2 regions of the Enterococcus sp. JNUCC 77 genome follow, and region 2 is predicted to be linked to the other one. Evidence: riboswitches for the same ligand, from Rfam matches in the RefSeq annotation. Region 2 holds a riboswitch; the other holds the start of a gene.
What was found. Region 2 has a riboswitch for thiamine pyrophosphate ahead of thiM (hydroxyethylthiazole kinase). Riboswitches for the same ligand answer to the same signal wherever they lie in the genome.
Positions count from the first base shown of each region.

Region 1 (15,978 bases), 970 kb from region 2:
CTTCATGTCCACAATAATGACAACGCATCGTTTTCGTATCCATATGTAAAGTTAACGAAATATCACAATTGGGGCAAGGTAAAACATAGCCACAATCCCGACACATCACAAAGGAAGAATAGCCACGGCGGTTTAATAGTAAAACACTTTGTTCACCCTTAGTTAAGCGATCTCGAATTTTCATTTCTAAACTGGCTGAAAACGCCGAATTCAAGCGATTTTTCATTTCTTCCCGCATATCAATAATTTCTGTTTGCGGTAAGGTAGCTTGCGGATTGGCTCTTTTGGTTAACGTTAATAATTGATAAACACCTTTTTGGCTCCGGGCCCGCGATTCTAGTGAGGGTGTTGCTGAACCTAAAATGACAGGACAATGATGAAATTTTCCTCGCCAAATAGCTAAATCTCTGGCATGATAGCGAGGTGTTTCATCTTGTTTATAACTTGTTTCATGTTCTTCATCAATAATAATTACACCCAGATTGGTTAGCGGAGCAAAAACTGCTGAACGAGCGCCCACAACAACTTGAGCTTCGCCCCGTTCTAGTTTACGCCATTCATCATACTTTTCACCTTGTGATAAACCACTATGTAAAACTGCAACAGCTGAGCCAAAACGCGATTTAAAGCGGGTCACCATCTGAGGTGTCAAAGAAATTTCCGGTACTAACATCATGGCTGTTTGTTGCTTTTTCAAAACATCAGCAATTACTTGTAAATAAACTTCTGTTTTACCACTACCGGTGACTCCTTCTAGTAAAAATGTCCGGTGTTCCTCTGTTTGAACCTTCTCAGTTATCGCTTGATAAGCAGTTTGCTGTTCATCATTTAATTTAATCGCCGTGGTTTTTTGAAAATCTCTTTCAGCAAAAGGATCACGATAGGTTTCGATTTCTTCAAAAGCCAACCAGCCTTTTTCTTCAGCTTGATTTAAAATACTCAAACTAAAATTTTCTTTAACCTCTTTGACAGCAATTTTCTCTGCTTCTGACAAATTAGCTAAATAATCTAACAATGCCAGTTGTTTTTTTGCACCTTTGCGGATCGTTGCAACCAATTCGTCTTTTGCTGATAAATCAAAAGTCCGTTTGAGATAACGTGTAGTTTTTACTTTATTTTTGGTATGAACTTCATACCGCAGTTCAACCAAGCCATCCTCTCGTAATTGAGCCATTTCTTTTAACCAACCATTATTTTGTGCTTCATCAAAATCAATAAAATCGCCGTTATTGAAATATTTTGCCTTTAATTCAGCAGCATCATTCAATAAGTATAAGCGTTTTTGGTAATTGGCTTTCATAACACTTGGCAACATGGTTTGTAGACAAGTAATTTTAAAAGCGAAAGTTGTTTCTTTCATATAGTCAGCTAATTGTAATAATTCTTCAGTTAAGACTGGCGCTAAATCTAACACTCGGGTAATTTCTTTTATGTTATCTGGTAACGGTTGTGGGGCTGGTTGAATCCCAATAACAAATCCTTGGAGTTGTCTAGAACCAAAACCAACTTCTACCCGCATACCTGGTATTACTTTCATTTGAGGCGGAATCAAGTAACTGAAAGGTTGATCCGTCTGCATTGCTGGGACATCGACTATCACATCTGCTAAATTCATTTTTCCGCCTCCATTCTTATGTAGTGTACTAAATAATTACAAATTTTTCGTAAAGTTGTGAAAAACTTTTTTTCATAAAAAAGGGAGCTGGAATATTTTAACAACATCCCAGCTCATTCTTTGATTATTTTTCGTTGTTTACACGGTTTTCAACTTCACGTTGTTCCCGTTCACTTTGTAAGCGGCGTTCTTCTGCTTCTAATTTCATTCGTTCACGTTTAATTTCTGGATGCGGATCATTGATTACTGTGCCAGCATCAATTTCTTCTAATGCCTGGCCGACACTTTTAACAGATTCGAATGATTCAACCGTTGGCTGTGCTCCGGAATCTATTTCATGAGCTCTTTTACTAGCAAGAATCACTAATGAATACTTTGAATTTACTTTATCTAATAAAGTATCGATGGAAGGTTTTAACATCATAAGCTTTAAATCTCCTTTAACATTTTAATATATTTTCCGATTACCCGATCAACTCGGTAATGTTCTGCGACAATAATATCTTTGATTCGGTCAACTGCTAAGGGTACTTGATCATTGACCACAGCATAATCATACAGAGACATCATCTCAATCTCTTCACGAGCAGCTGCCATTCGTTGATCAATTACTTCTGGGCTGTCCGTCCCGCGTCCAACAATACGGGCTTTTAATTCTACTAAATCAGGCGGTGTTAAAAAAATAAATACGCCGTCAGGAACTTTTTCTTTGACTTGTCCGGCTCCTTGGACTTCAATTTCCAAAAAAACATCTTTGCCCTCGTCTAAAGTTTGATTGACATAATTTAGTGGCGTACCGTAGTAATTGCCGACATACTCTGCATATTCCAGCATTTCGCCAGCTTCAATAAGTGCCTCAAATTCTTCTTTCGTACGAAAATGGTAATCAACTCCGTCTACTTCTCCCGGCCGCATTTGGCGCGTCGTCATGGAGACAGAATATTGAAAATCATTGTCGTCTCGTTCAAAAATTGCTTTTCTGACAGTGCCTTTTCCGACACCAGAAGGTCCAGACAAAACAATTAAAAGTCCTCTTTCAGACATAAAAACGCCCTTTCATAGTCTTTTTTAGCTAAGTTGTATTGTGCACTTTTTTTTCAAAGATTTCAAGTGGCATTTTGCTGTAAAGAGCGTCCTTTCGGAAAACTTACTCGACATTTTGAATTTGTTCACGTATTTTTTCTAGAATCGTCTTTAATTGTACCACAATATCTTTGATTTGAATGGGACTCGACTTAGAACCGATGGTATTCACTTCACGATTAATTTCTTGTAATAAAAAGTCTAACTCACGCCCAACAGGGATGTCTTTTTGTGAAAGTTCCGCTAATTTAGTCAAATGAATAGTTAGACGATCCAATTCTTCGTGAATATCTCCTCGTTCCAATAAGATAGCCAATTCAGTCAACAAACGATCTTGATCGACTGTATTTCCAAGATATTCCTGCAATTTGGCTTCGTAACGCTTTTGATAATCTGCTTCGTAAAGGGTGACAAAAGATTTTAATTCTTCTACTAACTCAAAAACCTTTTGCTGATAATCTACTAAGACTGTCAAAATACCAGTACCTTCTTGGCTGCGGCTGGCAATCAGTTGATCAAAAGCTTGCTCTGCAGCTTCAATCACTAAATCTGCTAACGAATCTGAGTCCGTTTTTTGTTCCTCCAGCTTGATATAATCTGGTTGACCCACCAGCTTGATTAAAATATCTTCTGTCGATAAATTAATGGCCCCTATATGTTTCGCACCTGCTTGCATTTTTTCAATCAATTCTGTAATCAGTGACCAATCAATCGCAACTTGTTTGGCACCGCTATTGATTGGTGTTAAATTTAAATATAGTTCCACTCGTCCTCGCTGCACTTTTTCTTTGGCAATTTGCCGCAAAGCCGCTTCGTGAGGATTTAATTCTTTAGGTAGCCGAATTTGTAAATCTAAAAATCGATTGTTAACACTTTTTATTTCTAAAGATAATTCGTAAAAATCATTGCTAACAACTGCTTGGCCGTAGCCAGTCATACTTTTCATCAAGATAGCTCCTTACATTTTAGTTAACTGCTCTTTTAGTGCTTCGAATTCTTCATTGGATAAAGTAACTCCCTTACCCATTTTTTCATGATTTGGTGCCCAATCTCTTAAATCAAACTTCGGTGGTCGCCCATTCCAGCTAATTAAATTTAGCTCTTTACGCCAGCCTTTGGGATTTTCTGATAAAACCACAATTTCTTCTACAATTTCATAGCTAAAATCTGCCATGAGCATTCCTCCTCAAATAAAATTCTATAATTCTTCAATCATCAACGCGATCAATTGATAGCAATCAAAATAATTGGTTCTTTGGGCTCTGCCAAAATGCCAGCGCACCCGATCATTTAATTTTGCGCCAACTTCCAGTTGATTTTTAATCGCTTTTTTAAAGGTATCTATATCATACACTTTAACTGGATCAACTTGTAATCTGGCGGCTAAATATTCTAAAATAACCAGACTGATTTCTTCAATCTCGGTTGCCTCACCAAAAAAATCACTGACTTTTTTTTGCAGTTCATTCAGAGAAACAATTGGCAATTGCTGCTTGGCTTTTTTCAAAAAGTCGCGACTAGCTTTTACAAAGTCTGTTTCTAAAGTAAAACAATAACGTCGGCCTTTAAAATCACCTAAGCTTCGTTTTGCTTCTAAATAGCCTAGTTGCAAATTCTTTTGTGCCGTATTTTTTTGGAAGATTAAAAAATCACCTAAATTCCAATGACTTTTCAAACTGACATCGACAATCTCTTTTGAAAAAACCGGACGTTTGTTAAATCCTGGGCCTTTTACATCGATACTAATAAGCCTTGTAGCACCTAAAGAAACTGCCACATCCTGCGGAAGATTATTACGATAGCCACCATCAATATATTTATTGCCGTCAATTTCCGTTATAGCCATGACTGGAAAAAAACTAGAAGAAGCCAGCATCCACTGAATTTCTTGCTGTGGTTTATCTAACAAATTGACGATTGTTTCTTTAAACTGCGGAAGTTTGGTTGTCACAACATAAACAGGACATTTCAATGGTCCCTTGGCTAAGAATTTTTCCAACAGTTCTTTTAAAGGTGCTGTTGAGATCCCTCGTTGTTCCAATGACGCACTCACCAATTGCTGAATTTGTTTTCTTTGAGTCGCATAATCAATCTCTTCCGCTTTTTCAAAGGCTAACTCTAGGACTTGCTGAGTAGAAATTTGTTGCCATAATTTTTGTGCTGCTGAAAAATCCCCTTGCGCAATCAACGCGCCGTTCAAGGCACCAACTGACGTTCCCACAATAAAATCAAACTTGATTCTTTTTTCCAACAACGCTTGCCAAACACCTATTTGATAGGCTCCTCGGGCACCACCGCCCCCCAAAACTAAAGCCGTTTTATCAAACAGTTCTTTTTGATAGCTCCCATTAACAAAAGTATAATTATAGTTTTGCAGTAAATCTGTCACAACGATCTCTTCTGCTAGTTCCAATGAAATTTTTGAAATAAACTGTCTGCGAGCAGCTTGTTCAATCTGTTGCAACCCCTCACTAAGATTGAGATTGGCTAAAATTAAAATATTTTCAATTTTCCAGCTTTGAGCAGTTTGTTTTACCACTAGCCAAAGATCTTTATTAATAGCAAAGGCCTTCTCTTGTTTCACTGCGACTGAAAAAGCTTCCCGGCCTTTTTGATGAGAAGAAAAAAAAGGTAAAAGTAGTTTTGCTTCAGAAAAGCCAGCCATTATTAATTGCGAACCAAATACCTGCTTCATTTTTCTCCTCCTTTTTTAGTTAATTATAGCAAAAAAAATCAGAAATTTAGTTGGGCTAAATTTCCAATTTTTTTAGAAAGTTTTTTGTTCCATTTCAAATGCTCGCTTCATTTTTTTGGTAGCTTTTTTTATTGGAGTGGTTTTCTTTAAATCCCCTTGAACAATAATTCGAGTGACACCATTCATCTCACCACAAGTAATCAAAGTAATTTGTTTCTTGCCAGGTGTTGTCTCGATGTACTCTACTTGAGTTGGCTGAACTCGTACTTTCAGACTCACCTTATATGTATAAATCTTTTTTAAATCAGTAATATAAACGATATTTCCGGCTTCAACATTTTCCAACGGAGTAAACAATAAATCCTTCCGCGAAGCCCGGTGACTGGCTAACACATAATTGCCTTTTCCCATTTTTTGATCTTCGGCCAGCGTTCCCGCGCCATAAAGCAGCGCTTCATTAGATAAACCTTTGAAGATTGGCAAACTTATTCCAACGTTGGGTACGGCGATACCACCAATTACCGGCAAACGTTTATTACTTAGCTGCGCCCGCAAAACAGCTTCTGTACTAGCAGGTTCAACCGCATCAAAGTCAAAAGACGCATTAGCATTTTCATTTTTTCTTAGTTGGTCTTCATCGAGGTTGGAAATACCATAACGATCCCCGTTTAATTGAATTAAAAAATCTTTGATTTGATTATTAAAAATCAAAGCCAATCCAACAATAAATAATAAAACTAAAAAGCTATTTAATAGCCAATTTCGCTTTTTCTTCTTAGTTTTCGTCATTTTCCCACCTCATTTCGATTTAATCATAACATATTTTTTCAAGTTGTCCTATAGTCTACGACTTAAAATGAAAGCGATGTTTTATGAAAATATCATCGTTATCTTTTCAAAACAAGTAAGAATTTCACTAATTAATTCACACGGATTCAGCTCTTTTTTCTCTAATTTAAATATATTTGTAATGTAATTTTAAAATAAAAGTTACAAGCTTTTTTTTGATGCATGAGGTAAAATAAAATTAACGAAAGAAAAAGGAAGCGTGAAGAGTGTGGCTGAAATGTTATTTGTATATATTGATACAACCAGTAATGCTGTTTTTTCTAAAGGGCTCTCACCACAAGATTTTGTTGAAGGGATCGTCCACCAGCCGGAACATCTATTACTGTTAAATCCTGCAGCAAGCGCCGGCGAATTTGATTCTCACACCGGGTTAAAAATTATTAACGGTACTAATGCTGTCAGCAATTTTTTTAGTATCCGTCAATTGAATAGTCCCAGTGCAGCAAAATGGATTGATTTCACTGATCCAGCATTGCTAAAAGAATTATCTCCTTTAGAGATTTCTGAGTTGTTGTATTTTGGTCATATGAAGACCCACTTACATTCACCTTTTTTTTACAAACTTCAAAATAACTTTGTCTATTTTAATTTTGGTAACGATACAATGCGGGTTTATTATCGCTATTTAGATGAGTTCTATCGGATTTTGGCCAACAAGCTTAGTAAGATCGTTTTAGAAAAAAACAATTTTCGTAGAACACTTTTTGCTCGTGGTCCACAAGTTGCAAAATTGGATGGCGAAATTTTAAAACAACTTTATCCTTTCTTTCAAGAAGGAGCAATTTTTAATATTCCGCAAGAGCCAGTTGAAAACCAACAATTCCACATTCCGATTTACTTATCAGATGAAAAAGGCTGGCGCCGTAGTCAAATCAACTTACGGAAAGAACAAAAAGTAGCTGAATTAACTTATGATTTAAATAAAAAAATCTGGCATTTAGAGGTTGAAGATGATGATTTAGCCTTTTCATTCCACTAAAAACAATCTGGAAAAATATTTCTGGATTGTTTTTTTGCAGCAAAAAAACGCCATCTGATGGCGTTTTTCCAATTAATTAGTAGTTTTTTCTAATTTAGCTGCAGACTTTGGTAAAAATAATTGTGGTGTTTTTTTGGCAATGATGACAATGACGATGCTAGTAACCGTTCCTGTGGCAATAAAATTGATCCCGTTAGTGACGAAAGAAAATAGTACTGGTCCCATACCCCAAACAGCATAGCTGCCCCAAAAGACAACACCGGCAATAAAATGCCAAAAGAAACGGGCAAAACTTCCAGCAAAACTTCCTAAAATGACACTTCTTGTTACGCCACGACTATCTTCAGCAATTAAAGACTGTTTTAAAGAGTCTGAAAAAAGTCCCGCAAAGCCTGCAAAAGTAAAGGCAATCGGATATTCAATCAAGACTTGCGGTACGCTTAAGAAAAAAACATTCCCCATTGGAAAATGTAAAATCCCCCAAATGAATGCTGCGATTAAGCCAGCCTTCAAGCCTCTTCGTAAAGCGAAAATAGTTAATGGAATCATTCCTAACGAAACCGTTAAGCTACTACCAATGTTGGTTGGTACCATCGACAATAATAGTGATAATGCGGCAAAAATTGTAGCTTCCATCATAATTCTAGTTCTTTCATGCATAAAAAAACTCCTCCTTTTTTGAACATACAGCTCACAAAGGAGAAGCAACAGCTATTACTTCTTCACAATTCCTACGTTCGAATTACCGAAACAGGTTCTAGGGTTTAGAGTAGACTCAATCTCAGCCCGAAGGCTCCCCTTTGCGAAAGTATTATTCTATTTTGACAAATTCATTGTAACATAAGTTGAAAATTTCACCAATATTTTTACAATTAACGGGAAAAAGTTTTTTGATCATCACTGTCTAAACGAGTTGTCACTTTTTTTACATCTGCTAAATTCAACATTAATAATTGCTGATCAGTAGTTTTTAACATAAAAGTTTCTCCTCTAACATGGCTTGGCAGCCAGCCAGAAACAGTTCTAAATTTTTTATTCTTTTTAGGTGCTTCAATTTGTAAAATCACATAGCTTTTCTGCAGAGACGCTAACTGTAACTGACGAAAAATCGTCGAAGTTGCTTCAGCTGCCTGCTTCTTTTCCGCAGTGTCATTGACAAAATCTGAAATAAAACGCAACGGAGTGGCAGAAAGTTTTTTGAAAAAATTTTCTTTTTCGGATTTTTTCATCTAGTTAACCTCCTCTAAAAAGTTACGATTATTTTAACATGGATACTTATTTTTTTTCAAGATTTCTAAGCCTGATTAAAAAAACTTAACCAAGGCTTTAAACCTGCCGTAATCAATCCGTATGTCTCCTCAAAATCACCAGTGTACCATGGGTCTGGAATGCTTTGGCCTTGTTTTTCTGGCAAAATATCTAAATATAATAAAATTTCAGCTTTACTATCAGCTGGCGCCATTTCCTTTAAATCAGATAAATTTTCGTTATCCATTGCAATAATATAATCAAAGCGATCAAAATCAGTTAGTTTTATCTGACGAGCCACAATCCCTTTAGTTGAAATATTGTGTTGTTTTAATATTTTTTGTGTCCCACGATGCGGGGGATTTCCTACTTCCCAAGAACTGGTGGCAGCAGAATCAACTAAAAAATCAGCTTGCTGTCTTTCTTTCACAAAAGCATCACGAAAAATCGCTTCGGCCATTGGTGAACGACAAATATTTCCCATACAAACAAATAATATCTCTTGCATATCTTTCCTCCATTTTTTTATTTCGTGCTATCATGAAAGCAATTCAATCAAAGCGAGGTCCTTTTCATGAGTCAAATTTTTATTTCTGCAGAAATCCCAGTCGCCGGCTATCAAGTCCTCGATCAAGCCAAAGTTGACTATCGAGTTTTTCAAGGTGACGGTTTAATTTCAAAAAAAGAATTACTAGAAAATGTAGCTGATATTCAAGTTTTGATTACGCCACTTTCAACTACTGTTGATCAAGAAGTGATTGACGCGGCACCCCATCTAAAACTAATTGCTAACTACGGGGCTGGATTTAATAATATTGACAGTGCTTATTCTGCCACAAAAAATATTTACGTCACCAATACACCGCTAGTTTCTACTAACGCCACTTCTGAGTTAGCTGCTGGTTTAATTATCGCTTTATCCCGTAGAATTGTCGAAGGTGATGACTTGATGCGGCACGAAGGTTTTTCTGGTTGGGCACCTTTATTTTTCCGCGGTCATGAATTAGCTGGGAAAACTTTAGGCATCATTGGTATGGGACAAATTGGACAAGCTTTAGCTGAAAAAATGCTGGCTTTTGGCATGAACATTATTTATACCCAACGCCATCCATTAACTGATGCGCTTGAACAAAAATTACACGCCCGTTACGTCAGTCAATCTGAAGTGATTGAACAAGCAGATATTATTTCAATCCACGCACCGTTGACTGATCAAACACAACATTTATTCAACCAAGCTACTTTTGCGAAAATGAAAAATTCTGCCTTTTTGATTAACGCAGCCCGCGGGCCCATCGTTGATGAAGTAGCCTTAGTGGAGGCACTTAAACAAAATGAAATCGCCGGTGCTGCCTTAGACGTTTTTGAATTTGAACCAAAAGTTACCGAAGCTTTAAAGGATTTTAAAAATGTCATTTTGACTCCTCACATCGGCAATGCCAGCTTTGAAGCCCGTGATGCCATGGCAGAAATTGTGGTTCAAAATGCCCTAGGTGCTTTAAATAATCAACCCATTAAATATGTCGTCAATGACGTAAAATAATTGCCAAAAAAGTGATTAGGACTATCTTAATCACTTTTTTCTGTCTCTGATTGATACAATCGATAAGCAAAAAATTCAATATCTTTGGCGAAACGAAAAAGCTGGGCGGCAATTTCCATCGGTGTCGCCTGAACCTTTTTCAATAACCAATCAACTAAGATGCCCCCACAACCGTATGCTAGAAAACGCGAATAAAAATCTTTATCAGCTGCACTCAATTGGGCTTCATGATCGACGTCTTCAAACAAACGGACAAATAATCCTTGAGTCAAAGCGGTAAATTCTCGAACCAATACCTCAGAATCACTAGTAACAGTTTTAAAATAAAAAGTTTGATACTTTTCCATTGTTCGCAACATCTTTAAAACGGCCTCTTCCCAGTTGTCTAAAGATAAATCATCCGCTTGTAAATAATTTAACCCTGTCACAAAATAGCTATAATGCAATAAATCCTCTTTATCTTTGAAATGATAATAAAAGGTTTGTCGATTTAATCCCGTCGCTTGTGTAATATCTGAAATCGAAATTTTTGCAAAATCTTTTTTTTCGATCAGTGTAAGTAATGCTTGTGCTAATTTATCTTTGGTCTTTTTTCCTTCAATCATCCATTCACCTGCTTAGTTGGGATAAGGATAGTTAAAATGCTGATAGGCAAGTTCAGTCGCTACTCGACCACGAGGAGTCCGTTTGATAAAACCCTTTTGAATTAAGAAAGGCTCGTACATATCTTCTACCGTTTCTCGTTCTTCACCAATATTTACAGCAATCGTACTTAATCCCACTGGACCACCATGATAAAGTTCAATCATCGTTTTCAATAATTTTTGATCAACTAAATTTAAACCAGCTTTATCCACTTGTAGTAATTGCAACGCCTGATCAGCAATTTCTTGATCAATAACACTATCTGACTGAACCTCTGCGTAATCCCGAATTCTTTTCAACAAACGATTGGCAATTCGGGGAGTTCCCCGTGAGCGACGGGCAATTTCCACCGCACCGGTATCAACAATTTCCGTTTGAAAAATATCAGCTGAACGTAAAACGATTTCCCGCAAATCACTTTCCTGATAATATTCCATGTGACTGATAATCCCAAAACGATCTCGTAAGGGTGCAGATAACATACCTGCTCGCGTCGTAGCCCCTACTAATGTGAATGGCGGTAAAGGAAAATGCACTGGATGTGCCGTCGGACCTTGCCCTACCATGATGTCTACATAATAATCTTCCATAGCTGAATATAATGTTTCTTCTGCAATGCGAGGTAGCCGATGAATTTCATCAATAAATAAAACATCTCCAGGTTCCAATTCATTTAAAACCGCTACTAAATCCCCTGGACGCTCAATCGCAGGTCCACTAGTTGAACGGATTTGTACGCCCATCTCATTGGCAATCACCATCGCCATAGTCGTTTTACCTAAACCAGGAGGTCCATATAATAAAACATGATCTAATGCTTCTTCACGATTTTTAGCTGCTTCAATATAAATACTTAATTCTTGTTTGACTTTATCTTGGCCGATATATTGCGCCAAATACTGCGGACGCAAAGATTTTTCCAGACTTTTATCACCAGTTTCTAGCTCTGGGGAAACGATCCGTTCTTCTTCCACTACTGATCCTCCTGACAATTATTTTTTCATCATTAATTTCAATGCTTGTCGCAAGTACTCGTCTGTGCCAGAAAGTTCTTCTTTCTCTAAGACTTTTTGGACTTTGCCGATTTCTTTGGCAGAATAACCTAAAGCGGCCAGAGCTTCCATCGCTTCTTCCAAATCATTGCCAGTCATTTTCATAAACAGTTGGCTATCATTTAATAATTCAGCTAATTTGCCTTTTAAATCTAACACAATTTGATTGGCAGTTTTTTTACCGACGCCGGGGAATTTAGTTAAATAAGTAATATCCCCTGCTTCGACAGCGCCAATTAATCCTTGCTGATCATCATTTGCTAAAATAGCTAGCGCACTTTTCGGTCCAATGCCAGAAACGGAAACTAACCGTAAAAATAATTGTTTTTCTGCTAAATCTTCAAATCCATATAATAATTGCGCATCTTCCCGCACAATTTGTTGTAAATAAATCGTCACCACTTGTTCTAGCTTACCGGTATAGCGATAAGGATTGGCTAAATAAATGAGATAGCCTAAACCATTGACCTCTATTACAACATAGCTTGGTGTAATTGCAGTTAATTTTCCCGTAATATATTCGTACATGACTATTCCTTTCTGCACATATGTTCTCATTATTCTAGCACAAAAAATCATGAAAAGAAAAAAGCTGTGACCGCAGCCACAGCTTTCATTATTTGACGATATCTTTATATTCTCCGTAACCGGCTTTTTCCATTTCCTCCAATGGAATGAAACGTAAGGCTGCGGAATTAATGCAGTAACGTAATCCGCCTTGATCTTGGGGACCATCATTGAAGACATGCCCTAAATGCGAATCAGCATCTTTACTGCGGACTTCTACTCGGTGCATACCATGAGAGAAATCAGCTTTTTCTTTGACACCGCGTTTTTCAATTGGTTTTGAAAAGGCTGGCCAGCCACAACCAGCATCATATTTATCACTGGAAGAAAACAAGGCCTCACCACTAACGACATCTACGTAAATGCCTTTTTGATAAAAATCATCGTATTTACCAGTAAATGGTTGTTCAGTCGCACTTTCTTGAGTCACTGCGTATTCGATATCTGACAAATTTTTCTTTAATTCATCTTTATTCATTGCAATCCCTCCTTAGTGACACCAATCATAATCCTTTTTTAAAAAAAATCGAGTTATTTGCTTAGACCTCAAAATTTTTTAACATTTGATTTACTTCACCGACCGGAAAACCGACAATCGCATAATAATCGCCAGTAATTTTTTCAACGAACACGCCAGCTTCATGTTGAATGCCATAGCCCCCAGCTTTATCAATATAGTCATCCGTGTCTAAATAACGATATATTTCTCCATCCGTTAAAGGGAAAAACTTCACCTCGGCTTGCGTTAATTTTTCAGCCATTTGTTCACCTTGACGTAAAATTACTGAAGTATAAACTAAATGACTGCGATTACTTAACATTTTCAACATTTTATAAGTATCAATTCGATCTTTCGGCTTACCCAAAATAATGTCGTCCGCCACCACAACTGTATCACAAGCAATTACTAAATCTTCGGGATGCTCAGCAGCAATTGCGGCTGCTTTTTCTTGCGCCATCTTCATGACATATTCTTTTGGTCCGTATAAATCTTTAACGTCTTCATCGATATCCGCTGGTTGAACTGAAAAATCCGAAACTAGCCAACGTAATAATTCTTGGCGACGTGGAGACTGTGAAGCTAAAATAATCATAAGTTTTCCATCCTTTTTAATGGGGATCTTGAATTCGTTTAAACATATGCTCCATATCTGTATTACTAAAATGAATCAACACTGGACGACCGTGGGGACAATTAAAAGGATTTTCACATTCTGCTAAATCTCTTAATAGAACTCGCGCTTGTTCTGGATTTAGATGGTGATTGGCTTTAATTGAACGTTTACAGCTCATCATAATCGCTGTTGCTTCACGGAATTTTTTTACACTGACACTACCAGTAATCAGCAACATATCGATCATCTCACGAATAATACTTTCTTCTTGTCCGGCAGGATACCAAGTGGGATGTGCTCGCACAATAAAACTATTAGCGCCAAATTCTTCCAAATAAATTCCAACATCTTGTAATAATTCCAACTGTTCCTTTAATTTAATTGCATCACTGTTAGGATAATCTAAAACAAACGGAACCAATAATTCTTGTAAATCATTGCTGACATCACCTATTTCTTCACGGAAGTATTCATACTTGATTCGTTCTTGTGCTGCATGCTGATCGACAATGTATAACCCATCCCGACTTTGTGCAAATAAATAGGTACCATGCATCTGACCAAAATACTCTAACATCGGAAAACGTTCAGTTGGTACTTCTTTATCTAATTTTGTCATTGCTTGTTCGACTAATTTTTCACCAGCCGCTGTACTTAAATCAAATTCAGGATGCTCAAAATTTTCTTCCACTTCAATCTCAGCTTCAGAAAAATCAGTTGACTCATTTACTGGTACCGGTTCATCTGTTGTTTCAAAGACTGGCGTTTTTTCTGGTGCAATTGTCGTTGTTTCTTCAACAGTGACTTTCGGTTGTTCCTGCTCCACATAAAAAATGCCGGTAGTCGGATCAAAACTAAGATCGCTTTTCTTTTTTTCACTCGGTTTTTCCAGCGGCAAGTTTATTTGTTCCGTTTGAATTTGTTCGACTTTTCGTTTAAAGGTCGCATTTTCTGCCACATCAGGGATTAAATTAATCTCTCGTAAAGCTTCCGCGATGCTTTGAATGATCAGTGCTGTTAGTTCTGTTTCTTTTGACAAACGAACTTCTTGTTTTGTTGGGTGCACATTGACATCCACTAACAGCGGATCCATCTCAATTTCAATCACGGCAATCGGAAAACGGCCCACCATTAATTTAGATTGATAACCACTGACAATCGCTTTATTTAATAGGAAATTTTTAATGTAGCGACCATTAATCATGACCGACAAATAATTGCGGCTTGCTCGCGTGACTTCTGGTAAAGAAATATAACCATTCAGTTTAAAATCCAAATCTTCAGCTTTAATCGGGATCATTTTTTTTGCAGTTGCTACTCCATAAATACCGGCAATTGTCTGTTTCAAATCTCCTTGACCACTTGTCGTCAACATTTTATGACCATCATGAACTAAACGAAAGGCAATTTGCGGATGACTCAGTGCCATCCGGTTCACAATATCACCAATATTTGATAATTCTGTTTGTAAGCTTTTGACGTATTTCAAACGGGCTGGTGTATTGTAAAACAAATTTTCCACAGTAATTTTGGTACCCGTTCGCGTAGCAGTTGGACGTTCTTCTTCAATTTTACCGCCTCGTAAAAAGATATACGAGCCCACTGTTTCATCTGCCGTTGCTGTTTCTAAGGTTAATTCAGAAACAGAAGCAATCGAAGGTAAGGCTTCTCCGCGAAAACCTAATGATCGAATTCGAAACAAATCATCACGACTATGAATTTTACTGGTGGCATGACGTTTAAAGGCATTTTTTACATCCTCTTGCGGAATACCTTCACCATTATCGGTAATTTGAATTTTTTTCAATCCGGCTTCTTCCAACAACAAATCAATTTGTGTAGCTCCAGCATCAATCGCATTTTCAATTAATTCTTTTACTACTGAGGCTGGGCGTTCCACCACTTCCCCGGCGGCGATTTGATTGGCTAGTTGTTCTGAGAGTTCTTGAATTTTTGCCATGAAAACCCTCCTATTTTTTAAATCCGTTTTTGCAACTCAATTAATAAAGTAAAGGCATCGATAGGGGTCATATTTAATAGATCTGCTTTTTTCAATGCATCCACTACACTAAGTTCAGCCGTCGAAACTTCGCTAAATAAAGATAATTGCTCATTTTCGGGTGTTTCTTCAATTTTTTCTACCGGACTATCAGCTTCTAGCATAGTTAAAATAGTGGTTGCCCGTGACAATAGTTCTGTTGGCATTCCAGCAATTTTTGCTACGTGAATCCCATAACTCTTATCAGCGGGACCATCCATCATTTTATGCAGGAAGACCACCTCGCCATTTTGTTCTACTGCACCTACATGAATATTTTTTAAATGAGGCAAGGCTTCTTCTAAAACAGTTAATTCATGATAATGGGTTGAAAATAAAGTTTTTGCCTGTACATTTTTATGGATGTACTCGATGATTGCTTGCGCCAATGCCATCCCATCATAAGTAGCTGTTCCACGACCTAATTCATCAAATAAAATCAAGCTGTTGGGTGTCGCATGGCGTAATGCTTGATTGGCTTCCATCATTTCCACCATAAAGGTTGATTGACCGGCAATTAAATCATCACTGGCACCGATCCGAGTAAAT
Region 1 covers NZ_JBTHIG010000001.1:194,796-210,773, reverse strand. The annotation lists gene priA (primosomal protein N') at 1-1,615, opposite strand, end outside; gene rpoZ (DNA-directed RNA polymerase subunit omega) at 1,740-2,039, opposite strand; gene gmk (guanylate kinase) at 2,045-2,659, opposite strand; gene ACVWNY_RS01040 (YicC/YloC family endoribonuclease) at 2,763-3,644, opposite strand; gene ACVWNY_RS01035 (YdbC family protein) at 3,657-3,872, opposite strand; gene ACVWNY_RS01030 (patatin-like phospholipase family protein) at 3,897-5,393, opposite strand; gene ACVWNY_RS01025 (class A sortase) at 5,466-6,182, opposite strand; gene ACVWNY_RS01020 (hypothetical protein) at 6,451-7,221, shown strand; gene thiT (energy-coupled thiamine transporter ThiT) at 7,294-7,881, opposite strand; TPP riboswitch at 7,933-8,031, opposite strand; gene ACVWNY_RS01010 (SAM domain-containing protein) at 8,094-8,450, opposite strand; gene ACVWNY_RS01005 (low molecular weight protein-tyrosine-phosphatase) at 8,516-8,977, opposite strand; gene ACVWNY_RS01000 (2-hydroxyacid dehydrogenase family protein) at 9,044-10,012, shown strand; gene ACVWNY_RS00995 (TetR/AcrR family transcriptional regulator) at 10,039-10,617, opposite strand; gene ruvB (Holliday junction branch migration DNA helicase RuvB) at 10,630-11,631, opposite strand; gene ruvA (Holliday junction branch migration protein RuvA) at 11,650-12,237, opposite strand; gene msrB (peptide-methionine (R)-S-oxide reductase MsrB) at 12,326-12,754, opposite strand; gene ACVWNY_RS00975 (Maf family protein) at 12,816-13,370, opposite strand; gene mutL (DNA mismatch repair endonuclease MutL) at 13,387-15,351, opposite strand; gene mutS (DNA mismatch repair protein MutS) at 15,369-15,978, opposite strand, start outside.
Region 1: it holds a riboswitch for thiamine pyrophosphate, as region 2 does, so the genes downstream of both, thiT (energy-coupled thiamine transporter ThiT) here and thiM (hydroxyethylthiazole kinase) in region 2, are expected to answer to the same signal.

Region 2 (15,978 bases):
TAGAGATGACAGTGGAAGATGCGGTTGAATTCTTCAAACATATTCCTAAAATTCATCGTAAACTAAAAACAATTGTCGACGTAGGTTTAGGCTATGTGACGATGGGACAACCGGCAACTACTTTATCTGGTGGTGAAGCTCAGCGGATGAAATTAGCTTCAGAACTCCATAAAAATTCTAATGGGAAAAACTTTTATATCTTGGATGAGCCAACTACTGGTTTACACACTGATGATATTGCTCGTTTGTTGAAGGTTTTAGAACGCTTTGTTGATGCAGGTAATACGGTATTAGTAATTGAACATAATTTAGACGTGATTAAATCAGCTGATTATGTGATTGATTTAGGTCCTGAAGGCGGCGATGGTGGAGGAACTATTTTAGCAACTGGTACACCTGAAGAAATTGCTAAAGTGAAAGAAAGCTACACCGGCTATTACTTAAATCGTGTGTTAGATAAATAATTTTAAAAATGCAAGCGGGAAGAACAGCTCTTCTTTGCTTGCATTTTTCTTTGTGGTATTATTGAAAGGACTAAGTTTAGAGGGGTAATCAAATGAATAAACAACAAAAATTTGTGCCGATTTTATTAGGTAGTGACATTAATGTTTATGGCATGGCACGGTCATTTCATGAAGCTTATGGTATTCATGTTGAAGCATATGCCGGCTTACAATTGGCGCCAACAAAATATAGCAAAATTGTAACGATTCATACAATTTCAGGATTCGCAAAAGATCCAGTTTTTATTGAAGAAATGCGTCGTTTAGCAAAAGAAAAATATAATGATTCCAATACGCGCTATTTGTTAATTGCATGTGGTGATGGTTATGCAGAACTCATTTCTCAACACAAAGATGAATTGTCCCAGTGGTATGTTTGTCCATACATTGAGTTTTCATTATTAGAGCGATTAATGAGTAAAGTTAGTTTCTATGATATTTGCGAGGAATATCATTTGCCTTATCCAAAAACTTTCATTATTACCAAAGATATGTTAGAAGATGGATTACTGACACAAGCGTTGCCATTTGATTTTCCGGTGGCTTTAAAACCAGCAGATAGTGTTGAATGGTTGTCAGTCGATTTTGAAGGACGAAAAAAAGCCTTTATTTTCGATAACCGTGATGAATTTGACGTTATTTTGAAACGAATTTATGAAAATGGTTATACCAGTGAAATGATTGCACAAGATTTTATTCCTGGTGATGACAGCAATATGCGGGTGTTGAATGCTTATGTGGATCAAAATCATAATGTTCGTATGATGTGCTTAGGTCATCCTTTGTTAGAAGATCCTTCTCCTGAAGCTGTCGGGAATTACGTAGCGATTTTACCGGAGTACAATGAAAAAATTTATCAAACGATTAAAAGCTTTCTAGAAAAAATAAATTATACTGGGTTTGCTAATTTTGACATGAAGTATGATTCTCGTGACGGGGAATATAAATTATTTGAAATTAATTTACGTCAGGGACGCAGTAGTTTTTTTGTTGTTTTGAATGGATTTAATCTTGCGCAGTATGTAACGGAAGATCGCATTTTTGAGATCCCTTTCCAACAAACTGACTACGGTATGGCGGAACCAGATAAAGCAGTTCTATGGATGGGTGTACCAAATGATGTGTTTACAAAGTACGCTAAAAACAACGAGGACAAAAAACTTGCTGAAAAATTATTAAAAGATAATCGTTGGGGAACTACTGTCTTTTATAAAGAGGACATGGGGCTACGTCGATGGGTACTGATGAAATATATGTTTTATAAATATAAAGGGCGTTTTGATGAATTCTTTAAAGAGAAAGAAGGATAAACTTGGAAAACTTTTTTAGTATTTTAGGAGGCATGGGAACGATGGCGACTGAAAGTTTCGTTCGCTTAATTAACCATCGGATCACTGCCCGTAAAGACCAAGATTATTTAAACTATGTATTATTTAATCACGCAACAGTACCAGACCGAACGGCTTTCATTCTGGATAACCAAAAAGCTGATCCGCGGATAAACTTATTAGATGATATCCGACAACAAAATTTATTGCAGCCAAATTTTATTGTTTTAACCTGTAATACGGCTCATTATTTTTATGAAGAATTACAAGCTGCAACAGAAATTCCATTACTTCATATGCCGAGAGAAGCTGCGAAAGCGTTACAAATGAAACAGCCAAATGGCGGAAAAGTCGCAATATTAGCAACTGAAGGAACCATGTACGCTGGTGTTTATCAAAAAGAATTGACGGATCTAGGTTTTGAAGTCATGAAACCAGATAAACAGTTACAGGAAAAGGTTAATCATTTGATTTACAAAGATGTAAAAGAAAATGATTATATCAATAGTGCCTTGTATTTAGAAATTTTGTCTGATGTCTTTGATCATTTAGGCTGTCACGAAGTTATTCTAGGCTGTACAGAATTGTCGTTAGTACAAGAAATGACAGCGGATGTCCCTTACTCAGTGACTGATGCCCAAAGTATCTTAGCAGATCGAACAATTGAGCGAGCACTGGCAGACAGATCTTCTCTTTAGGAGATCTGTTTTTTTAATGATCAAAATAGATAGTAATGATACGCCAGGAATGTTATACTTCTAAAGATGAGATGAAAGGATGTGATCGCTATGACGGATAATTTAAAATTAGTCATCATAACAGGAATGAGTGGTGCTGGAAAAACCGTTGCGATACAGAGTTTTGAAGATATGGGTTATTTTTGTGTAGACAATATGCCCCCTAGTTTGATACCAAAATTTTGGGAATTAATTAAAGAGAGTGGCAAAGTTACTAAAATAGCTTTAGTTGTAGATTTAAGATCCAGGGATTTCTTTGAAGAGATTCAAAATATGTTAATTGAAATTGAAAACACTGGCATGATTGATACCAGTACATTATTTTTAGATGCTTCAGATGCTGAATTAGTTTCACGCTATAAAGAAACCCGCAGAACCCATCCACTAGCGATGGAAGGATTAATTACAGAAGGTATTCGTAAAGAGCGGGCAATTTTAGAAGATTTAAAATTGCGGGCAACCATGGTAATTGATACTACAGATTTAACACCACGACAATTGAGAGAAAAAATAAATTTTGAATTTAAAACCAATACTGATTTAGGGTTTCATGTTGAAATGGTTTCTTTTGGCTTTAAGTATGGTTTACCAATTGATGCCGATATTGTAATGGATGTTCGTTTTTTACCAAACCCTCATTATATTCCGGAGTTACGGCCGCAAACAGGGTTAGATAAACCAGTCTATGATTATGTGATGAGCTTTCCGGAAACTGAATCTTTCTATCAGGATTTCTACCGTCTTTTAAAAAACATTATGCCGGGGTATATCAAAGAAGGGAAAAGTTCCTTAACGATTGCCATTGGTTGTACAGGTGGACAACACCGTTCGGTTGCTCTGAGCCAGAGAATTGGTCAAGCTTTAAGGGCGCTAGATTACAAAGTAAATATTACTCACCGTGATAAGGATAAGCGCAAAGAGACGGTGAATCGTTCATGAAATTAAAAACTTATCGGATTCGTAAACCTAAAATTGTTGTAATCGGTGGTGGCACTGGCTTACCGGTTATCTTGAAAAGTTTGAGAAATGAAAGTGCCGAAATATCAGCAGTTGTGACGGTGGCTGATGACGGTGGCAGTTCAGGTGAGTTACGAAATTCAATTGATATGGCCCCTCCAGGTGACTTAAGGAATGTTTTGGCTGCTCTATCTGATATGCCAAAATTGTATAATGATTTATTCCAATATCGATTTAACCAAGATGATAAATTTTTAGCCAATCATACGATTGGAAATTTGTTGATTGCTGCCTTATCAGAAATGCGTGGCAGCACTTATGAAGCTATTCAACTGTTAACTAATATGATGCATGTAGACGGGCACGTCTATCCTTCGTCAGAAGAACCTTTAGTGTTACACGCTGAGTTTACAGATGGAACGACCGCAGTTGGTGAGTCATCAATTGCCAAAGATCGCAAAACAATTCATCGAGTATATGTGACAGATAAAAATAATAAAACAGCAGAAAAAGCCTCTCGTAAAGTTGTTAAGGCTATTTTAGAAGCCGATATGGTTGTTTTGGGCCCAGGCTCTTTATTTACCAGTATTTTGCCCAATTTAGTCATTAAGGAAATTGGCGATGCGGTTAAAGAAACTGCTGCAGAAGTCGTTTATATCTGCAATATTATGACCCAACGAGGTGAAACGGAACATTTTAGTGATGCTGATCATGTGCGCGTTCTGCATGAACATCTAGATGCAAAATTTATCGATACAGTTTTAGTTAATACTGAAAAAGTCCCAGAAAATTATATGGATCCAGAAATTTATGATGAATATTTGGTTCAGGTGGTTCATGATTTCAATGGTTTAAGAGAAGAAGGCTGTCGGGTAGTTTCCACTGATTTCTTAAAATTAAGAAATGGTGGTGTTTTTCATGATGGCGAAAAAGTGGTGGAAGAACTATTTAGAATCGTTTTTGGTGCTAAAATTTAGTGAGGAGGCTAAGAAATGTCATTTGCAGCAGAAGTAAAAAAAGAATTGACGGGCTTAGCCGTTCAAAAAGAGGTTGCACAAGCTGAATTGGCCGCATTAATTCGAATGAATGGTTCGCTAAGTTTAAATAATCATCAATTTGTATTAAACATTCAGACAGAAAATGCTGCGATTGCGCGCCGAATATATACTTTATTAAAGGATCACTACAATGTTAAAAGTGAGCTTTTGGTTCGGCGAAAAATGAAGTTAAAAAAGAATAACGTTTATATTGTTCGCTTAAAACATGGCACACAAAATATTTTGGCTGATCTGAATATTATGGATGGTTATATGTTTCAGGCTCATATCGCTAAGGAAATTATTGATACGAATGAAAAAATTCGCGCTTATTTACGTGGGGCATTTTTGGCTTCTGGATCCGTTAATAATCCGGAAACCAGTCGCTATCATTTGGAGATTTCATCAATTTATGAAGAGCATAATCAAGATATTTGTGATTTATTGAATCGTTTTGACCTTAATGCCCGAACTTTGGCACGAAGAAATGGGTATATTACTTATTTAAAAGGTGCCGAAAAAATTGCTGATTTTTTAACACTGATTGGCGCAACTAATTCTATGTTGAAATTTGAAGATATCCGAATTGTGCGAGATATGAGAAATTCAGTGAATCGTTTAGTTAATTGTGAAACGGCTAATATGAATAAAACCATTGACGCCGCTTCAAAGCAAATTGGCAATATCCAATTTATCGAAAATACGATTGGTTTGCAGGCTTTACCAGAAAAATTACAAGAAATCGCAGAGTTAAGATTGTTACATCCAGAAGTTAGTTTAAAGGAATTAGGTGAGATGATTCCTTCAGGATCAATATCTAAGTCTGGGATCAATCATCGCATTCGAAAAATCAATGAGTTTGCAGAAGAATTAAGAACTAAAATAAGCTAAAAATTCAGCTATACATTTTATTGTATAGCTGAATTTTTTTATAGATTTAAATAGTCGCGTAATTCAGCTTCACTAACTGATTCATCAAAAATCTTGTCTTCAACTAAAATAGTCGGTACAAATTTGATGTTTGCTTGTTCAGCCTCATTACGAATCTCTCTTTGAGTTCCTTCATTTGGTTGTTGCTCTAGTTTTAAAGTGTTCTCAGCAAAAGCTGCAACACCTTCCAAAGAAAGTTCACCCCAAGTATTTTGAGTAGCGTATGCTTGGCTAATTTGCTCTAGAGCAACCGGTGCATTTTTGATATATTCATGCATCACGTTTCCCCGTTGCAAACTTTCTTTGTCTTTATCCAATAATTTAATAATACGTTGGACTTTTCCTTCTTTTACCGCTGCATCTAACAATTCTCTGGATTCATCAAACCATTTTTTACAGTAGGGACAACGTAAATTCATAAATTCTACAATTCTTTTTGGTGCTTGATCAGAACCAATCTTGATTCCATTAAAGTCGTTGACTAGTTCACCTTTGATAACAGAAATATCCATTTATATTCCCTCCTTCCTCCATAGTGTACAGAAAATACCGTCAAAAACCTATAACTTTGTACTAAAAACTTACGAAAAATTTATTTTACCATAATAATTATTTTTTTCTCAAAGGCAGTATGATAGCGTTTAAAACACTACAAGATTCTACTTGCTATGTTATACTTGTAAAGAAATTGAATAGAAAGAGAGGTTCCTTATGCCAAATAGTTTAGTTGAATTATTTACAGCCGATTATTGGACAAGCTTCTTTTCTGAAAACCTTTCTACTTGGAACATCTTTGTAAACCTACTGGACATTCTTGTTGTATGGTTTTTAATATATAAATTGTTCCAATTGGTTCGCGGAACAAAAGCAGATCAATTAATTAAAGGTGTCGCTGTATTTATCGGAATCTGGATCGTAGCAGAATTAATCGGCTTACACACATTGTCTTGGCTGATGAATCATGTGATTACTTACGGTGTAATAGCTGCCATCGTGATTTTCCAACCAGAAGTTCGACGGGGGTTAGAACATCTAGGTCGGACGACACTTTTTAAAACAAGTAAAAAAGAAGCACGCGACGATGAAAGAATGATCATAGCTTTTGATAAAGCAATTCAGTACATGTCAAAAAGAAAAATCGGCGCACTGGTAACTATCCAAAGAAACACTGGTTTAGATGATTATATTGAAACGGGAATAGATCTTGATGCCGATATTTCTGGTGAATTACTAATCAATATTTTTATTCCAAATACACCATTGCATGACGGTGCTGTAATTATTAAGAACGGAAAAATTGCGGCAGCATCAGCTTATTTACCCTTGTCTGATAGTATGCTGATTCCAAAAGAGTTTGGGACCCGACATCGTGCAGCAGTCGGTATTAGTGAAGTAAGTGATGCGGTTACTTTTATCGTTTCTGAAGAAACAGGCGGAGTCAGTATTACCTTAAATAATGATTTATTACATGATTTGTCTCAAGAAGAATATTTAACAATATTAAAACGAGAACTAATTCCAGTAGCTGAAAAAGACAAGAAAACCTTATTGCAATCCTTTATCGATGGTTTTTCGAGAGGAGGTAAATAATGCGGTTGAAATTTAAAAAAGAAAATTTACCTATATTATTAATTTCATTAGCCTTTAGCTTAGTCCTTTTCTTTAATGTGAATAGCTCAAATGTTAATCGCTTTTTTTCTTCAGATGATACATATGAAGAAGTGATTCAAAATGTACCAGTAAATTTGGTTTATGATGACGATCAGTATTTTGTTCATGGTTATACCAGTACTGTAACTGTAAAATTGACTTCTGCTAATCGTATTCAACTGAATAAAGAAGTTGATGCAGACACTAGAGATTTTACAATTGAAGCAGACTTAGAAAGTTATCGTTCGGGAACGCATGAGGTACGTTTAAAGACTAAAAACTTACCAACCGCTGTTACGGCAACGATTGATCCAACAACTATTTCAGCGACAATTGAAAGAAGACAAACCAAAGAGTTTTCAATTATACCTTCTTTAAATGCAAATTCAACGGGAACTGATCTGACTGTTGACCAATTAACGATTGATCCTGGAAAAGTTGAAATTACTAGCGGACGAGATACAATGAAAGAGATTGATCGTGTTGTCGCTTCTGTTGATGGTAGCCAATTAACAAATGATGGAGATAAAGTAGAAGCGCAGGTACAAGCCTTGAATGTAAATGGTGAAGTTTTACCCATTGAATCAAATCCTCAAACGGTTAGCGTCACATATGATATGGCACAAATAACTAAATCAGTTGATTTATATCCGATTGAGGAAGGTACGCGACCAGATGGCATTGATGGTTATAATATTCAATTAACTCGGTCGACGGCCAACATTACTGGTGCTGAATCCTCAGTCGAAAATGTGACTAGAATTGGTGTGCCAATAAACATTGATGGTTTAGATCACGATACAACGAAAATGGTTGATATTCCAACTGATGGCTTTAGTGTTTCACCTAAAAGCGTCAGTGTTCAAATTACGATAAATCGAAATACGGAATCTAGTGATAATACAGAAGAGAACGCGGGGAGCTCTTCCAGTGTTCAAAATGAAGATCCAAATCAGCAGCAGCCAGAATCATCTGATTCAGGCAACCAAACTGGTACCGAAACGAGTCAATCTCAAACGGTCCAATCATCAAATTGAAAAGAGAGGAATTTAGGTTATTATGGGAAAATATTTTGGAACAGATGGGGTACGCGGTATCGCTAATAAGGAGCTAACGCCAGAGTTAGCTTTTAAATTAGGACGTTGCGGTGGGTACGTTTTGAGTCAGCATGAAGAAAGAGAAGGCAGACCGAGAGTTTTAGTTGGTAGAGATACTAGAATTTCTGGTCAATTATTAGAGATGGCTTTAATATCAGGTTTACTATCTGTAGGAATTGAAGTATTTCAATTAGGTGTTATTTCTACTCCAGGTGTGGCTTACTTAACAAGAACACAAAAGGCATCAGCTGGTGTCATGATCTCGGCTTCTCATAATCCTGCCGAAGACAATGGTATTAAATTCTTTGGGGGAGACGGTTTTAAATTAGTCGATGATCAGGAGGCTGAAATTGAAGCACTCCTAGATGCAAAGGAAGATTTATTACCACGCCCTTCTGCAGAAGGCTTGGGAACATTAGATGAATTCCATGAAGGTTTATTAAAATATTCTCAATTTTTGGTCCAAACGGTACCAAATGATTTATCAGGTATCACAGTTTGTATTGATGCTGCAAATGGCGCAACTTCAACTAGTGTTAACCGTTTGTTCGCTGATTTAGAAACTGATTTTTATACTATGGGTACTTCACCAAACGGATTAAATATTAATGATGGTGTTGGCTCAACTCATCCAGAAAAATTAGCTGAATTCGTTTTAGAAAAAGAAGCTGATGTCGGTCTAGCTTTTGATGGAGATGGCGATCGAGTAATTGCAGTGGATGAAAAAGGTCGGGTTATTGATGGCGATCAAATCATGTATATTTGTGCCAAATACTTATCCGAAAGAAAACGCTTGAAAAAAGATACTGTAGTAACAACTGTTATGAGCAATCTTGGTTTCCATAAAGCTATCGAGGCTTTAGGTTTGAAAGATGTGATTACTGATGTTGGCGATCGCTATGTAGTTGAAGAAATGCGTAAAAATGATTACAACCTAGGTGGAGAGCAATCAGGCCATGTCTTATTTCTAGATTACAACACAACAGGTGATGGTATGTTAACAGGGATCCAATTGTTGAATATCATGAAACAGTCTGATAAAAAATTGTCTGAATTGGCTGATGAAGTTACGATTTATCCGCAAAAACTAGTAAATATTCGAGTGAAGGATAAATACGGTGCGATGGACGTTCCAGCAATCAAAACAGTCATCGATGAAACAGAGGCTGAGATGAATGGAGATGGACGTATTTTAGTGCGTCCTTCTGGTACCGAACCTTTATTAAGAATCATGGCAGAAGCGCCAACGACTGAAAAAGTTGAGTATTATGTTGAAAAAATTGCGGCAGTTGTTCGTGCGGAAATAGGCTTAGATTAAAAAATACTAGTTATTTTTATAAGGCTATGTTAGAATTTTTTACAATTGAATAGAAACATTTGGGGTGCCCTAGGCTGAGATAATACCCATTGAACCTGAGACAGTTAGTACTGGTGCAGGGAAATGTCAATGATAGCAAAACCAATCCCAATCATTTTTTGATTGGGATTTTTTTGTAAAACTCTCTTTGTCTTTATCAACTGCAAAGAGAGTTTTTTTCTAAATAATAATAAAAAAAGGAGGAATTTAATTTGAAAGTTACAAAATTTGTCGAATCAGCTTTTCCTTTAACATCAGCACCATTAATTCAATGCATCACCAATGAGGTTACTTGTGAGTCGGTGGCTAACGCATTATTATATGTTGGCGCAAAACCGATTATGGCAGATGATCCACGAGAATTTAAATCGTTTTTAAACGTTAGTGATGGCTTATTGTTAAATCTAGGACATATTTCACCAACTCGTGAGCTAAACATAATATTAGCAGCTGAATATGCTCATGAAATTGATGTACCGATTGTTGTTGATTTGGTAGGGGCGGCTGCTAGTCCATTAAGAATTGAAATCACGAAAAGATTATTAAAAAATCAACCGACAGTTGTTAAAGGAAATATTTCAGAAATGCGTAGTTTGTGTGAATTAGGCTCCGAAGCAAGAGGGGTTGATGTAAATGTAAGCGAACAAACGTTAGAAAGTTTAAAGGAACTGCAAAATGGGATGATAAAATTGACTGATAAATACCCTGAGACAGTTTTCTTTGCTACTGGTGAAAAAGACTTAGTATGCCAAAATGGAACTTGTTTTCTATTGAGTAACGGTGTAGCTGAATTGGACTGTTTTACTGGAACTGGCGATATTGTTGGAGCTTTATGTTGTGCATTATTAGGAGAAGGGCTATCACCAGTAAAAGCAAGTGTAACGGCAATTACTTATTTTAATCTTGCTGGAGAAGTTGCTAAACAAAAGACACAAGGACTTGCAAATTTTCGTCAAGAAACATTGAATCAACTTTCTTTATTATCTGAAGATAGCAAATGGTGGGAAAAAATAAAAGGAGAGGTATTAAATTGATAGATTATTCCATATATTTAGTAACAGATTCATCTGGTTTAACAGAAAAGGATTTTTTTAGAATAATTGAGCAAGCTTGTAAAAGTGGAGTTACTTTGCTGCAGTTAAGAGAAAAAGAATTAAGCACGCGTGACTTTTATCAGCGTGCCCTAAAAGTTAAGCAAATTACTGATCACTACAAAATTCCATTAATCATAAATGATCGCCTAGATATTTGCTTGGCCGTTGATGCGGCGGGTTTACATATTGGCGATGATGAAATGCCCGTAGAAATTTGTCGGCAATTGATTGGAGATAAAATTTTAGGTGTCTCTGTTAAGAGCTTGGAAGCTGCTACTGAAGCTGAGGATGCAGGTGCTGATTATTTTGGTGTTGGAGCAATCTTTCCAACAGAAACAAAGGACACCTCATTGGTTGCAATCAATACTTTAAAAGAGATCACTGGATGCACACAGCTTCCTGTTGTAGCAATCGGAGGGATAAAAGAAAATAATTTAGAAGAATTGTCAGGTTCAAAAATTAATGGTGTAGCCATTGTCAGTGAAATTATGCAAAGTCCAAATATTGAAGCGAAAGTTTTAGCATTGAAAAATAAATTTAAAGATAATAAGGAGCAGGTAAATGGAAAATAGTACCCCTCAAGTAGTAACGATTGCTGGGTCAGATTCAGGTGGCGGTGCCGGTATTCAGGCAGATTTGAAAACCTTTCAAGCAAGAAAGACATTTGGTATGTCCATTATTGTTGCGTTAACAGCACAAAATACTTATGGTGTTCAAGATAGTATGTTGATTCCTAGTGTATTTATCGAAGAACAATTTCAATCTTTGGCTGCTGATTTCAAGATAACCGCAGCGAAAACAGGTATGCTGGGAGATACAGAAAGAGTGTTAACTGTAGTAAAGCAATTAAAAAAAGTAGATTTTGGTCCGTTAATTGTTGATCCTGTGATGATTGCTAAAGGAGGTCATCCATTACTTACAGACGAAGCGGTAGGAACTATCATAGAAAATTTAATTCCGATTGCCACAGTAGTTACCCCAAATTTACCAGAAGCTGAGGTAATGATTGGACAAAAAATTGTGACCAATCGAGAAATAAAACAGGCTGCTAGAAAGATTCAAAAAATCGGTGCTCAAAACGTTATTATTAAAGGCGGTCATAGTCAAAATAGTGAAGCGGCTGATTATATCTTATTAGCTGATGGACAATCGTTTTGGCTAACTAGTCCACGAATTGATACGATCAGAACACACGGTACGGGAGATACATTTTCAGCTTGTGTTGCTGCAGAATTAGCTAAGGGAACTGATTTAATGGAAGCAATAAAAATTGGTAAAGCTTTTATTCATGGCGCAATTGAACAGCAAATACTTGTTGGACATGGTCACGGACCCACTAATCATTGGGCAAAATTAAGTCAAGAAATTCAAATACTAACTGACATTTAAAAAGCAGCCGACATTTTATTTTGTCGGCTGCTTGTAATTTTATTCAACTGTTACTGACTTAGCAAGGTTTCGAGGCTTGTCAACATCAAGTCCTCGTTCTAAGGTTGCGTAATAAGCAATTAATTGTCCAGGAATAACTGATACTAGCGGACGTAATAATGGGTGAACCACTGGCAAAATAATTTGATCACCTGATTTACTTAATTCCTCAGAGACAATAACTAAGGTGTGCGCACCGCGACTTTCAACTTCTCGCAGATTGCCACGCGTATGTGGAGCAGTTATCGGATCAGTAATAATTCCCATAACCGGTGTTCCTTCTTCAACTAAGGCAATTGTCCCATGTTTTAATTCACCGGCTGCAAATCCTTCTGCTTGGATATAAGAAATTTCTTTTAGTTTTAAAGCAACTTCCATCGAAACATAATAATCCTCAGCGCGACCAATATAAAAAGCATTGCGCGTCGTAGCTAAGTAATCAGCTGCGATTTCTTGAATCATAGCTTTTTCAGAAATCATAACATCCATACCATTGGCTGCAATTCCTAATTCTTGCACCAAATCAAAATCTTGTGCTTCAGCAATTTCTTTTGCTTCACCTAACGCTTTAGATAAGATAGTTAATGCTGCGATTTGAGCGGTATACGCTTTAGTTGAAGCAACAGCAATTTCAGGTCCTGCGTGTAAAAGCATCGTGTAATCAGCTTCACGTGATAAAGTTGAGCCAGGAACATTGGTCACTGTTAGAGAAGGATAACCTAATTCATTTGTTTTAACTAAAACTTGACGACTATCAGCAGTTTCACCACTTTGTGTTAAGTAAATGAAGAAAGGTCGTTCTGAAAGTAGTGGCATATTGTAGCCAAACTCGCTAGATAAATGAACTTCTACCGGGATACGAGTTAATTGTTCAATGACTTGTTTGCTGGCATGACCGGCGTTGTTACTTGTACCAGCCGCAACAATATAAATCCGGTCACTTGCTAGTAGACTATCTAATAAATCTTGTTCTACCACGACTTGACCATTTTCATCAGTATATTCACCAATCATTCGACGCATTGTTGCAGGTTGTTCATCAATTTCTTTTAACATGTAATAAGGGTAAGTTCCTTTTTCCATATCTGCTAAATCGATTTTTGCAGTATAAGGTTCCCGTGCAATTTGATTGCCTGCGTAATCTTCAATTGATACAGCATCTTTGGTTACAATGACCATTTCACCATCGTTGATTTCTAAAAACTGATTGGTCTGTTCTAACATTGCCATTGCATCGGAACATACCACATTAAAACCATCTGCTAAACCGATTAGTAAAGGACTTTTATTTTTTGCGACATATATTGTTTCCCGGTCATTTTTATCGACTAAACCAAAAGCATAGGAACCATGAATTTCTTTTAAGGCTTTTTGGAAGGCTGCTTTTGTAGTTAATCCTTGTTCAACAAAGTATTCCACTAGATGAACAGCAATTTCAGTATCTGTTTCTCCATAAAAAGTGTCTTCAGCTAAAAAATTTGCTTTTAAATCATCATAATTTTCAATTACACCATTGTGAACCAAGACAAAACGTCCACTCTGAGAAGTATGAGGATGGGCATTTAACTCTGTTGGTTCACCATGTGTTGCCCAGCGAGTATGCCCAATTCCGATATTACCTTGAACGTCTTCTCCAATTTTTGCTTCTAAATCAGCAATACGTCCGCGAGATTTTACTAAATAATCGTTTGCCTCATCAGCGACGAAAATGCCTGCCGAGTCATAGCCACGATATTCTAATTTTTCTAAGCCGTTTTCTAAAATTTTAGTTGCGTTGTTATTTCCTACGATTCCTACGATTCCACACATAATGTTTTTCCTACTTTCATCACAATATATGTTTCCGAGCTAATTAAATGCGTCTTTGTTCTTTTCCTGTTAAAAAGTTTTTATCGCATTTTGTAGAGCTTAGCAACCCTGAAGCCATCCGCCGAATCTTTCGATAAGCTTCTTCCTCGTCACCTTGTAAAGGCCTGGCGCTATCTTATTGGTCTATCTAATAAAGATTTAATTCATTGCTGCCGGAAACATTGATAAATATAAACTATAATCATAAAAGTGTCAAATACTTATTTTGATTATTTTTTAATTGGTATAGATGAGATTGTGAAAGAACTTTCCAAATTATGTCAGGTATTAACTAAATTTAAGAGAAAAATCTCCAATTATTCGATGGAATCAGTTAAAATAAAATGAATCAATCAATAGGAGGTTGTCATGGAAATTGAAAATTTAACCATTGGAGAGCTAAAAAAATTTTTGGCGGAATTAGAAAATAAAGATGGCATAAATGATGAAACAAAAATTTTTTTAGATACTGGCTGGGATAGCATACAAGAAATTTCACCAAATGCTTTAAGTATAGAAGAAACAAAAATTTTTGAGATAGAAGATCCTTTAAATCATGAAGTTTTTACGGGACACTCGTTAGTAGAAAAAGCTGAAAAAATGAATGCCAAGGGGCCAATTGAAAAAGTTTTAATCATTCGGAATTTATATTAATGAAAGGAGAGGGTAGGTTGTCAGAAATACAATTTCCTAAAAATTTTGAATTTTATTGTAAAGCTGGACACTTGGCTTTAGAAAATAGTGATATGAATCAAGCATTCTCATCTTTTGAAAAGGCTTATAAAATAAATAAAGATCCGTTAGTAAATTTTATGTTATCGACGATTTCATCTCAAAAAGGTAATATTGAACTTGCCATCCAATATGCAGAGGAAATGTTAGATAATTATTTGATTGATTATCAGCGCTTTGAGTATTTTTTACAGTTGTTACTATTAAATTATCAATTTGAAAAAGCCCGAGCTTGGGTCTGGCAGGGATATAAGCAGCAATTGATTACTAAAGAGCAAGTCAATGACTTTTCTTATGTAATAGATGAGCAAGCTCAAATGTTTCCAGAAGAATGTACTGATGATCAACTATACAGCTTGGATGAATTGCTGGAAGAATTAAAGGCTCCGGTACTTGTTCAAATAGAAACAATAAAGAAAAGCGAGAACTTATCTTTGGCTGATTTAATCGAACTAGGCAAACAAATTTTATCTGAGGATAAAGTTACTTTGTTGGCTAGAAATTATTTATTCGAAGAATTGTCGAAAAATGAAGTTGATCAAGTCTTTGATTATCTCGATTTGAATGATCAAATAATAGAATTAAATCCAAAAACAATTGGTACTGATCTGAGAGATCAGTTAATGAATGATATTATTGCGAGCTTAGCTGAGAAATTGGAGCATCAAGATCCATACCTGCTACAAAATTTAATTGAGGAAGTTTATGTGGAGCAAGCATTACTTTATCCTTTACAGGTGTTTTATTCAGACACTGCCGAATGGGTAAACAGCTATTTATCGTCAGATAAAAATGATGACTCAGAAATCAAAAAAATACGAGAAAAATTAAAAAAATGGCAAAGCTTTTATCAGAGTTAAAGAGTTGAGAACTAAGCTTTATATTTACAATTTTTATTCAGTAGTGTAAACTTAACAAGTATGCAAATTTTAATATTCGGAGGGAAATCAAGTGACTGTAAATTTCGAAAAAACTGGCACCAATGAAGGTGTAGTAACTTTTTCAATCGCGAGACCAGAAATTGAAAAAGGATTAACAAATGCTTTTAATAAAGTCAAAAAAAATCTAAACGTACCGGGCTTCCGTAAAGGAAAAGTTTCTCGTCAAATGTTCAACCAAATGTATGGTGAAGAAGCACTTTATGAAGATGCGTTAAATGATATTTTACCTGTAGCTTATGAAGCAGCAATCAAAGAGTCTGGTGTTGAACCAGTTTCACAACCTAATATCGATGTGGATAGCATGGAAAAAGGACAAGATTGGGTAATTAAAGCGACTGT
Region 2 covers NZ_JBTHIG010000001.1:1,162,861-1,178,838, forward strand. The annotation lists gene uvrA (excinuclease ABC subunit UvrA) at 1-464, shown strand, start outside; gene ACVWNY_RS05830 (carboxylate--amine ligase) at 557-1,813, shown strand; gene ACVWNY_RS05835 (amino acid racemase) at 1,816-2,529, shown strand; gene rapZ (RNase adapter RapZ) at 2,620-3,507, shown strand; gene ACVWNY_RS05845 (gluconeogenesis factor YvcK family protein) at 3,504-4,502, shown strand; gene whiA (DNA-binding protein WhiA) at 4,518-5,453, shown strand; gene ACVWNY_RS05855 (thioredoxin domain-containing protein) at 5,492-6,004, opposite strand; gene cdaA (diadenylate cyclase CdaA) at 6,204-7,082, shown strand; gene ACVWNY_RS05865 (CdaR family protein) at 7,082-8,179, shown strand; gene glmM (phosphoglucosamine mutase) at 8,202-9,557, shown strand; TPP riboswitch at 9,608-9,696, shown strand; gene thiM (hydroxyethylthiazole kinase) at 9,809-10,630, shown strand; gene thiE (thiamine phosphate synthase) at 10,594-11,262, shown strand; gene thiD (bifunctional hydroxymethylpyrimidine kinase/phosphomethylpyrimidine kinase) at 11,252-12,079, shown strand; gene glmS (glutamine--fructose-6-phosphate transaminase (isomerizing)) at 12,119-13,927, opposite strand; gene ACVWNY_RS05895 (hypothetical protein) at 14,336-14,620, shown strand; gene ACVWNY_RS05900 (tetratricopeptide repeat protein) at 14,638-15,558, shown strand; gene tig (trigger factor) at 15,650-15,978, shown strand, end outside.